Regions from separate parts of the Clostridium facile genome, predicted to be linked through region 1. Evidence: riboswitches for the same ligand, from Rfam matches in the RefSeq annotation. Region 1 holds a riboswitch; each other region holds the start of a gene.

Region 1 (3,282 bases):
CTAAATTAGTTGCATGTTGGTATAGTTGGTTTGCAAACTCATACCCAGATATTTTTTCAATTCCAGGATAGTTTACAATATCCGGTGTATTAATAATTTGTCCTCCGTGCATCTGGTTTTCAACCACTAAAACGGAAAGGCCTGCACGCACACCATAAATAGCGGCAGAAAGCCCCGCTGTACCTGCTCCAATAATCACAATATCATAGTTAGAATTCAAAGTATATTCACCTCAGTTACGATTGATGTTTTTATAAAAAGATGTAGTTTGTCCAACATGTTAACGACATACTAAAAAATTGTAGAAGCCAAATAGTATTCAAAGCACCTTGTTCAATGGTATCGTGTTCATATTATAACAGCTTTACCATACACTAGAATCGCTTATATAGAAAGACATAGATTTGTATGAAACAAATTGTTACTTTATATTATACTACAAACAAACAAAAACAATCAAGAAAAATTTTAACTAGCCTTATGATACCAATATTTTTGCAAAAATAATCATATTATGTCGATAAAAAATAACTTGTGTAACTTTTTTCATTATGGTATAATAAATAATAATAATTACTAGTTTAAAAGAAGGTGGACATATGACAAAAAAAGACCGTGCGTTAAAAGCAGTGGAATTATTAAAACAACGGTATCCAGACGCTATTTGTTCCTTAACATACCAGCATCCTTATCAGCTCTTATTAGCAACCCGGCTTTCTGCCCAATGCACCGATGCAAGAGTAAATATTGTAACAAAAGATTTATTTGAACAATATCCCACCATGGAATCCATTGCTCAAGCGGATGTAAATGATATTATAGCGATTGTCAAACCCTGCGGATTGGGAAATACAAAAGGAAAAGATTTGGTAGGAATTTGTCAAAAATTAATCAGCGATTATCATGGCGAATTGCCCGATTCTATTGAAGAACTTACAAAATTACCAGGGGTAGGAAGAAAAACGGCAAACCTAATTATGGGGGATGTTTTCCATAAACCTGCTGTTGTAACCGATACCCATCTAATCCGTATTTCCAATCGTTTGGGGCTAGTTTCAGTAAAAGAACCAAAAAAGGTAGAAATGGAACTACGCAAAATACTGCCACCAGAGGAAAGCAGTGATTTTTGCCACCGTACAGTATTATTTGGGCGGGATGTTTGTAAAGCACGGGGACCAAAATGTGAAGGCTGTGACTTAGCCGAAATTTGTAAATCTGCTGGGAAAACAGGTTAAACTTGACAAATCATCCAAAAAAAGATAAACTAATAATTAGAAATCGGGGGTGCCATAGGGCTGAGAAGGAACTATTTCCTAACCCTTATACCTGATCTGGGTCATGCCAGCGTAGGGAGTATTATGCTGTAAAAATTCCAGCCTTTCTGCGTATTTGTAGAAAGGCTATTTTTATTGTTTTTTAATACAGCAAAATCTGTTCCGATTTCAAAAAATCATATGAACAGGAGAATTACTATGAAAAAACTCTTTTCTGTCAAATTAACTGTTAAAAATATGGCTTATATGGCGCTACTTTTAGCAATGCAAGTAGTGCTAACCTATGTAGACAATGTTATTCCAGAAATGCCACAAGGCGGTTCCTGGATATCATTTGCAATCATTCCAATCTTTTTAACCAGTTATTTAATGGGGGTTGGCTATGGAGTTATCGTTGGTTGTTTAGGTGCCATAATGCAATTTATTTTAGGATTAGCAAAATATTTTGGCCCTTGGTCTGTATTGTTGGATTACTTGCTTCCATTAGCTGTTTGTGGCTTAGCTGCCCTTTTACCAAATATTAAATTAAAAAAACGGGAAATATGTATCGGAGTAGTATTATCAATGGTTTTAAAATTTTTAAGCCATTACCTTTCTGGCGCGTTGCTTTTTGCTAGCTCTGCTCCAGAAGGACAAAATCCATTTTGGTATTCGTTTTATTATAACCTTCCTTACAATGCTATTACATTAGTTTCCAGTATTATTATTGTATCCTTGATTTATCCTCCGCTTAAAAAAGCAATTAAATTATAACAATACAATAGCATGCAAAAAGGGCCTTTCATCGATGAATAAACCCAATAAAATGGGTCTATTCAAAGATGATAAGGCTCTTTGTATATCTCAAGCTACTTTCTTTTCTTCTTGCGGTCAAATGCAGGGTTAAACGCATAGAAATTCTTGCTATTTAATTCATCTTGCACTTTTCTCAAGCTTTCACCAAAGCGTTGGAAATGTACAATTTCCCTAGCACGCAAAAATTTTAATGGATCCCTTACATCTGGATCATCAACTAAACGTAAAAGGTTATCATAGGTGGTCCGTGCTTTTTCTTCCGCAGACAAATCTTCAGTTAAGTCTGTAATAACGTCGCCGGTAGAGGAAAATGTTGCTGCTGTAAAAGGTGTACCAGAAGCAAACTGGGGATATACTCCTGTTGTATGGTCAGTATAATAAGCATCAAATCCGGATTTTTTGATTTCATCAATCGAAAGATTTCTTGTTAGTTGGTGAACAATAGCGGAAACCATCTCTAAATGTGCCAGTTCTTCTGTACCAATATCGGTCAATGTTGCTTTGGCTTCTTTATACGGCATACTATAACGTTGAGAGAGGTATCTCATAGATGCGCCTAATTCGCCGTGGGGACCGCCAAACTGACTAATTACTACTTTAGCAAGCGCTGGGTTTGGCTGAGAAATCTTTACAGGATATTGTAAACGTTTATCGTAACTCCACATGGGCTAATCCTCCATTTCCCAAGGCCATGGATCTTCTATCCAGTTCCATTTACGTTCCCCACTGGATTGTTCTACTCGAACAGGACCGTATTTGGCTGCATATTCTTCCATCGCCTTTTGTTTTGCTTGACGTTGCTGGTCAAAATATCTTAAAGCAGCTTGGTCAGTAGGATGAGTATCCAAATAAAGCTGAACATCATAAACAGCGAAAGCTGCTTCCTGCAACTTTTTCATTAACTGTTCCCGTTCATTTAATTTCATCATTTATGATTCCTCCTCCCCTACAAATGGCAAATCCAGTTCTGGAAAAATGGTTCCTCGTTCCAATGCTACATCGGTATCATAGGTACGTTTCCATTTTTGGATTGGAACATAGGCAATTGCTAAAGGAAGGCTATCAATATCTCTACACTCTGGCTGATTGGGTTTTATACAACGCAAACCAGAAGACATTGGCATAACTTCACTCATATATTCTTCAAATTTATAATTATTATCCAATGAACACAAACTCCTTTCTGTTTCAATTCAGTTTTATCCTATGAAAA
Region 2 (3,282 bases), 230 kb from region 1:
TATTTTTGATACTGCCGTTTTTATAACCTTATCATAAATGAAGCGAAAATCATCATGGTAAACTTTTTGTATAGCACCAAAATGTTAGTAATGCTGACTTTCCATGTTTATAAGCAATGACTGTCTAGTAGGTTATGCTTCGTAATATTGGATTGAAAGCCACACTGATATATTTTTCACTGTACTTTAAGATTATTGCGATGTTTTTATAGGATTGTTTTTGATTGTTTCAAAACTTTCCCTCTGACAGAACCAAAATGGATTCAATTTTACTCTAATGTAAACAGCCAGCCCTATTGAAATGAGGCTGGCTGTTTTTTGTTATGTTTATTAATCCATGATGTCTACATCTTCGCCACGCAGGATTTTATTGATATTGCGTACTGCACACATTTTTCCGCACATGGTACAGGTGTCTTCCCGTTCCGGAGTGGATTCCGCACGGTATCTTCTTGCTTTTTCTCCGTCCATGGCCAGCTCAAACTGTTTTTCCCAGTCCAGGTTGCGGCGTGCTTCGCTCATCTGGTAATCCCAGTCTTTCGCACCCTTTACCCCTTTGGCAACATCAGCGGCATGGGCGGCAATTTTAGAGGCGATAATCCCCTCTTTTACATCGTCTACAGTTGGCAGGCGAAGATGTTCTGCCGGTGTCACATAGCAGAGGAAAGAAGCTCCATAAGTTGCGGCAATTGCACCACCAATGGCTGCGGTAATATGGTCATACCCTGGAGCGACATCGGTTACCAAAGGCCCTAACACATAAAAAGGCGCCCCTTTACAGATGGTCTGCTGAATTTCCATATTCGCACGAATCTGGTTCAAAGGCATATGTCCTGGCCCTTCAATCATTACCTGGACGTTCTTTTCCCACGCCCGCATGGTCAGTTCGCCCAAGGTAACCAATTCCTCAATTTGAGAAATATCTCCCGCATCTTCGATGCTTCCTGGACGGCAGGCATCCCCCAGGCTTAAAGTAACATCGTATTGCTGGCAAATATCCAAAATTTCATCAAAATGCTCATAAAATGGGTTTTCGTTCCCTGTCAGCTCCATCCACGCAAAAATAATGGAACCCCCACGGGAGACGATATTGGTATGGCGTTTTGCCTGTTTAAAACGCTTTGCGGTTTCTTTGTTGATGCCACAGTGGATGGTCATAAAATCCACACCATCTTCGGCGTGCATTTTTACAATATCAATCCACTGCTGGGAGGTAATCGCTTTTAACGCTTTATTATAATATACCACAGCGTCATAAATTGGCACAGTACCCAAAACAGCTGGACATTCGGCGGTTAATTTTCTGCGGAACACCTGGGTATCGCCAAATGAACTTAAATCCATAATAGCTTCCGCACCCAAATCAACAGCGGTCATTACTTTTTTCATCTCAACATCTAAATCCAGGCAGTCCTTAGAGGTTCCTAAATTAACATTGATTTTTGTTTTTAGTTTGCTGCCAATCCCATGAGGTTTTAAACAGGTATGGTTTTTGTTTGCAGGGATTACTACCTGGCCTTTCGCAACCAGTTCCATTAACTCTGTTTCCGGAATCTGTTCCTCTTTGGCAACAGCCGCCATTTCTTTGGTGATAATTCCTTTTTTTGCTGCATCCATCTGTGTTGTATACACGGCAAAACATCCTTTCTTTCATTGCATGGTTTGGATTTTTAAACTCTGCCGAGCAAATGGCGGAGTATCACCGGGCATAAAAAAACAATACCCAGCTTTGCCACCGCAAAGAAGGTATTGCTGAAATACAACCTATATCCCTACGCTGGCATTATCCAAATCAGGTTCTTAGGGTCGAAGTTTGATTACTTCCTCTCAGCCTGCCATACAAGCTCCCCCTGTTATTCAGTTCTGTCCATTAGCCTACCACAGTACCAAAAAATTGTCAAGTAAAATAGAAAAACCCGGGATAAAAATCCCGGGTAAAAGGTATCAAAAAAAGAAATTATTCTTCTCTCATTTTAGCGAAGCATTCGCTGCAATAAACTGGACGGTCTTCACGTGGTTGGAAAGGAACTTTTGCTTCTCCACCACAGGAAGCACAGGTTGCAGTATACATTTCTCTGCTTGCCTTGGATGCGTTTTTACGGGCATCACGGCAGCTTTTACATCTTTGTGGTTCATTAACAAACCCTTTTTCAGCGTAGAATTCTTGTTCACCAGCGGTAAAAACAAATTCTGCTCCACATTCTTTACAAGTTAATGTTTTGTCTTCGTACATTTGAAAAACCTCTCTTAAATAACAATAATATTTGCCCCAGACGGATTCGCACCATCACCTTTGAAAAAACAACGCTCTGCTTTAAGCTACCGGGCCATGGATGATATAGGACATGCGCTAATTTACTAAAAACTTTAGCTTCTTCCGGATTCGAACCAGGGCATTGTCAACCGACTTTTTTGGTACATGCAGCCGTTTTGACATCGCATCGTAGCTGTAGCCTTGCAGATACAAAAACAAGGTTTCCTTCTCAAACGAAGACAAAAGTATTTTGATTTGCCGGTTCATTTCCTGTTGTTTTTCTTTGGCAAGAAACAACAACTCAGGGTCTGCCGGCTCAGAAGAATCCACTACAATAGATTCTTCCAAAGGAAGGGATTGGTTCAGCAAACTATGTTTTTTTGCAGCCGCACTTTGAGCTGCTTTTAAAATCCTGTTGCGGATACAAGTACTGGCATATGTCTGGAACGAAGTATCTCGATCCAACTGATAGGTGCGAATTGCGTCTAGCAACCCAATCAACCCTTCTTGGATCAGGTCTTCCTGCTCCATTCCGTCCACATGGAACTTGGATGCAAGTTTTACAACAAGCCCCATATAGGTTTCCACCAATCGCCCTGCTTCTGATTCAGTCAGATCATTGGCTTGAAAAGCATCTGGATTGTATGGATGTTCCATAGAATTTTGCCTTACCTTCCTATGATTTACCCTTATCATACCTTATTCCGTGATAATTGTCAAGTTTTTTCTTTCCAGATAAGCTGCACAATTTTGACATGTTTTACGATAAAATTTACATATATATGATTATTTTATTATTAATTCTAAAATAAAACATAAAAATAAGGGTGATTTTCTAAAAAACTGTCTCATATAAGACAGTTTTATGATTATATAAAATCAATTTGTTGTTTTGTTTTGATTGATAGGGCAACGGATTTTTTAAAATGTTTTCATGAAATAAATCAAAAAATATGGTATACTAATAAAATATGTATTTTACCATCAGAGCTTAACTTTGCTTTCTGATGTAATTTTAACCAATCGAA
Region 3 (3,282 bases), 1.5 Mb from region 1:
TCCGCCCCCATTTGTTCTGCAAGTATAGCCTGCTCCACTGTTTGGGCTGATACACCAATAATTTTATCTTTCCCAAGGCGTTCCCGTACCTGGTTTGCTGCCAGGTCAGATTGCCCTACATGGATGCCGTCAGCGCCACAAGCAATCGCAACTTCCAGATTATCATTGATAATAAACGGGATATTATGTTTCTGGCAAACGGACTGAATCTTGACTGCTTCTGCTAGGAAATCTTTATCCGACAATTCTTTCTCCCGCAATTGGACGATTGTCGTCCCCGCTAAAATAGTTTCTTCTACCTGGTCCACCAAATCATGGTCCCCTAACCAACTTCGGTCAGTAACCGCATATAATAATAAATCATCTGGTGTAAACTTCAATTTTCGCCCCTCCTTTCAGGATATCATCTTCCATTTTACTCATGGCGTCGATTAGATAGGTGCGGAAACTAGAAGTCCCACCATTGGTTTCACATATTTTTTGATAAGCCAATTCTCCACACAGCCCCATTGCCGCAATCGCAGCAACAGTTGCCTCGGTAACCCTATCTGAATTCGCCGCACAATAAGCCGCGATCACCCCTGTTAACATACATCCTGTACCAGTAATTTTAGACATCACAGGATGTCCATTCCGGATGACATAGGCCTGGGTGGTATCACATACCAAATCAATCGCCCCAGTAATGGCGATGGTAGACCCTGTACTTTCACTCAGCTTCGTGGCAAATTCAACCGCTTGCGGGAGATTTTGTTCGGTAATAGCGTCTAATTCATTGGCGTCTACCCCTTGGGTATTGCCTTTTCCCGCCGCAATCGTCTTGATTTCAGAACTATTTCCACGGATAACAGTAAATTTTACTTCTTCTAATAAAGATTTTGCTGTGTTCGTCCTCAATTGGGAAGCACCGGCTCCTACTGGGTCCAATACGGTAATGTGTCCCAACCGATTTGCCTGTTTTCCTGCCAAAAGCATGGAGGAAATTGTTCTGGAATTCAATGTTCCGATATTAATATCCAATCCAGCGCAAATAGAAGTAATCTCTTCTACCTCCTGCTGGTCATCCGCCATAATCGGGGAGCCTCCACATGCCAGCAATATATTGGCTACATCATTTACTGTTACATAATTAGTAATACAATGGATTAAGGGAACCCGTTCCCGTACGTTTTGGATGATTCCTTCTAGCATATTTCGCACCTTCCTACTCTATTTATTGTTTTGCTGTACCAAGGGAAACTTGCACACGTTCTAACACTTTTGCCCTTTTTAAAGCACATAATAACACAAAAGCCATGGTAGCTCCTCCCGCTGTGCTTACCAAAAATGGTACCACATAAGCAAATGCCGCTGCTTCTTGCCCCATGATTAGTGTAGCTACTGGATAAGCTACCAAAGCACCTAAAATACCAGTGCCAAATACTTCCCCAATATAGGCCAAATAAAGCTTTTTACCAAAATACTGATACAATATCCCACAAAGCAAGGCACCTACCATGCTACCTGGAAAAGCAAGTAAACTTCCTGTTCCTAATAAAACACGGATTAACGAAGTGGCAAATGCCATGCCAAATCCATAGGCAGGTCCCAGTGTTACCCCTGCAATTACATTGACAACATGCTGTACTGGAAAGCATTTTGACGCGCCTACCGGGATGTAAAATGCGGAACAGACTACCCCTAACGCAATCAATACAGCCGCAGTTGTTAGTTTTTTAATTTGATAATTCATAAAAACACTCCTTTTGAACACAGCCGATCCGATCCAGACAAACAAAAAACGGAATATGCCACCAGCATATTCCGCAATTTTATCATTCCGCAACATCCCTACGTTGGCATTATCCAAATCAGGTTATGGGTCGAAGTTGATGACTTCCTCTCAGCCTGCTATCACAAGCTCCCCGGCTTATATTCTATTTATTTTTAAATTTATTGTAGCACTGGTTTTTTTATTTGTCAATAAAAATGCTAAATTGATAAAACACCAAAAAAATTATTCTAAATTCTGCAATTATCACAAAAAAATATTGAATATTTTGGCTTATTGCATTTTATTTTGTGATAACACAAGAAAAATCAGCAAATTTTTTGTGTATTTTTCTTATTATTTTCTATGGATACAGGACAATCTTTAGGAAGATAATCAATTGAAAAATAAGGTAGAAAAATGGTATTATCTATAATAGATAATGGTCTTGTTGTGCGCAAATTGTCCTCAATTTTTGGCCGATGAAAAACAAACTAACAGGCAAAAGGAGAATTGTTTCATGAGAGGTATTTATACATCTGTAACTGATATCCGCCGTAAAGTATTTACCGAAGTAGCCCGTATGGCTTATGAAGGCGGAGACTACGCAAAAAAAATTGAAGAACTGCCATACAAAATTATTCCAGGCGAAATTGCTACTTACCGTGAAAGTATCTTCCTGGAACGTGCGATTGTAGGGGAACGTCTGCGTTTATGTATTGGTTTACCACTGCGTCCAGTAGATGAAAACAAACCAATCTCTGATGGTATCTTTGAAAGTGCAATTGCGGAAAAATATTATGACCCTCCACTGGTAAATATTATCTCTTTTGCATGCAACAAATGCCCGGAAAAGAAATTTGAAGTGACAAATTTATGCCAGGGATGTTTAGCACATCCATGTTCCGAAGTCTGTCCAAAAGGGGCAATTAGCTTTGACGCACATGGAAAATCCGTAATTGACCAAGAAAAATGTATTAAATGTGGACGTTGTAGAACCGTCTGTCCTTATGGTGCTATTCAAAAAATGGAACGTCCTTGCGCAAAAGCGTGTGGAATGAACGCAATTGGCTCAGATGAACACGGCCGTGCACAAATTAATTATGATTTGTGTGTATCCTGCGGTATGTGTATTGTAAACTGTCCATTTGGCGCTATCTCGGATAAAGGCCAAATCTTCCAGTTAATCCAATCTATCAAAAAAGGTGACCAGGTGATTGCCGCTGTTGCCCCAGCATTTTTAGGACAATTTGGTCCAAAAGCAACTCCTGAAAAAATCAAAGACGCAATGCGCCACCTGGGATTTGCCGATGTAGTAGAAGTAGCTGTTGGCGCTGACCTTTGTACGATTGAAGAAGCAGAAGATTTCTTGAAGAAAGTTCCAGAAGAACAGCCATTTATGGCAACTTCCTGTTGTCCTTCCTGGTCTGTTATGGCAAAAAAACTCTTCCCAGAATTTGCGCCTTATATCTCCATGGCATTAACTCCAATGGTACTGACCGCACGTTTAATCAAAAAAGAACATCCAGATT

The links. A riboswitch is a leader RNA that binds a small molecule or an ion and turns the genes downstream of it on or off. The one in region 1 is predicted to bind thiamine pyrophosphate.
Region 2: another riboswitch for thiamine pyrophosphate. It lies ahead of thiC (phosphomethylpyrimidine synthase ThiC); the one in region 1 lies ahead of H8Z77_RS01125 (energy-coupled thiamine transporter ThiT).
Region 3: another riboswitch for thiamine pyrophosphate. It lies ahead of thiW (energy coupling factor transporter S component ThiW); the one in region 1 lies ahead of H8Z77_RS01125 (energy-coupled thiamine transporter ThiT).

The regions. Positions count from the first base shown of each region.
Region 1 covers NZ_JACOQK010000001.1:286,949-290,230, reverse strand. Annotated here, with positions in the region: gene trxB (thioredoxin-disulfide reductase) at 1-220, opposite strand, end outside; gene nth (endonuclease III) at 600-1,235, shown strand; TPP riboswitch at 1,271-1,370, shown strand; gene H8Z77_RS01125 (energy-coupled thiamine transporter ThiT) at 1,410-2,027, shown strand; gene H8Z77_RS01120 (manganese catalase family protein) at 2,123-2,734, opposite strand; gene H8Z77_RS01115 (spore coat protein CotJB) at 2,738-2,998, opposite strand; gene H8Z77_RS01110 (spore coat associated protein CotJA) at 2,999-3,235, opposite strand.
Region 2 covers NZ_JACOQK010000001.1:517,785-521,066, reverse strand. Annotated here, with positions in the region: gene thiC (phosphomethylpyrimidine synthase ThiC) at 331-1,617, opposite strand; TPP riboswitch at 1,753-1,861, opposite strand; gene H8Z77_RS02175 (zinc-ribbon domain containing protein) at 1,958-2,233, opposite strand; gene H8Z77_RS02170 (sigma-70 family RNA polymerase sigma factor) at 2,351-2,911, opposite strand.
Region 3 covers NZ_JACOQK010000001.1:1,794,625-1,797,906, forward strand. Annotated here, with positions in the region: gene thiE (thiamine phosphate synthase) at 1-380, opposite strand, end outside; gene thiM (hydroxyethylthiazole kinase) at 361-1,191, opposite strand; gene thiW (energy coupling factor transporter S component ThiW) at 1,214-1,732, opposite strand; TPP riboswitch at 1,811-1,917, opposite strand; gene H8Z77_RS07460 (4Fe-4S dicluster domain-containing protein) at 2,271-3,282, shown strand, end outside.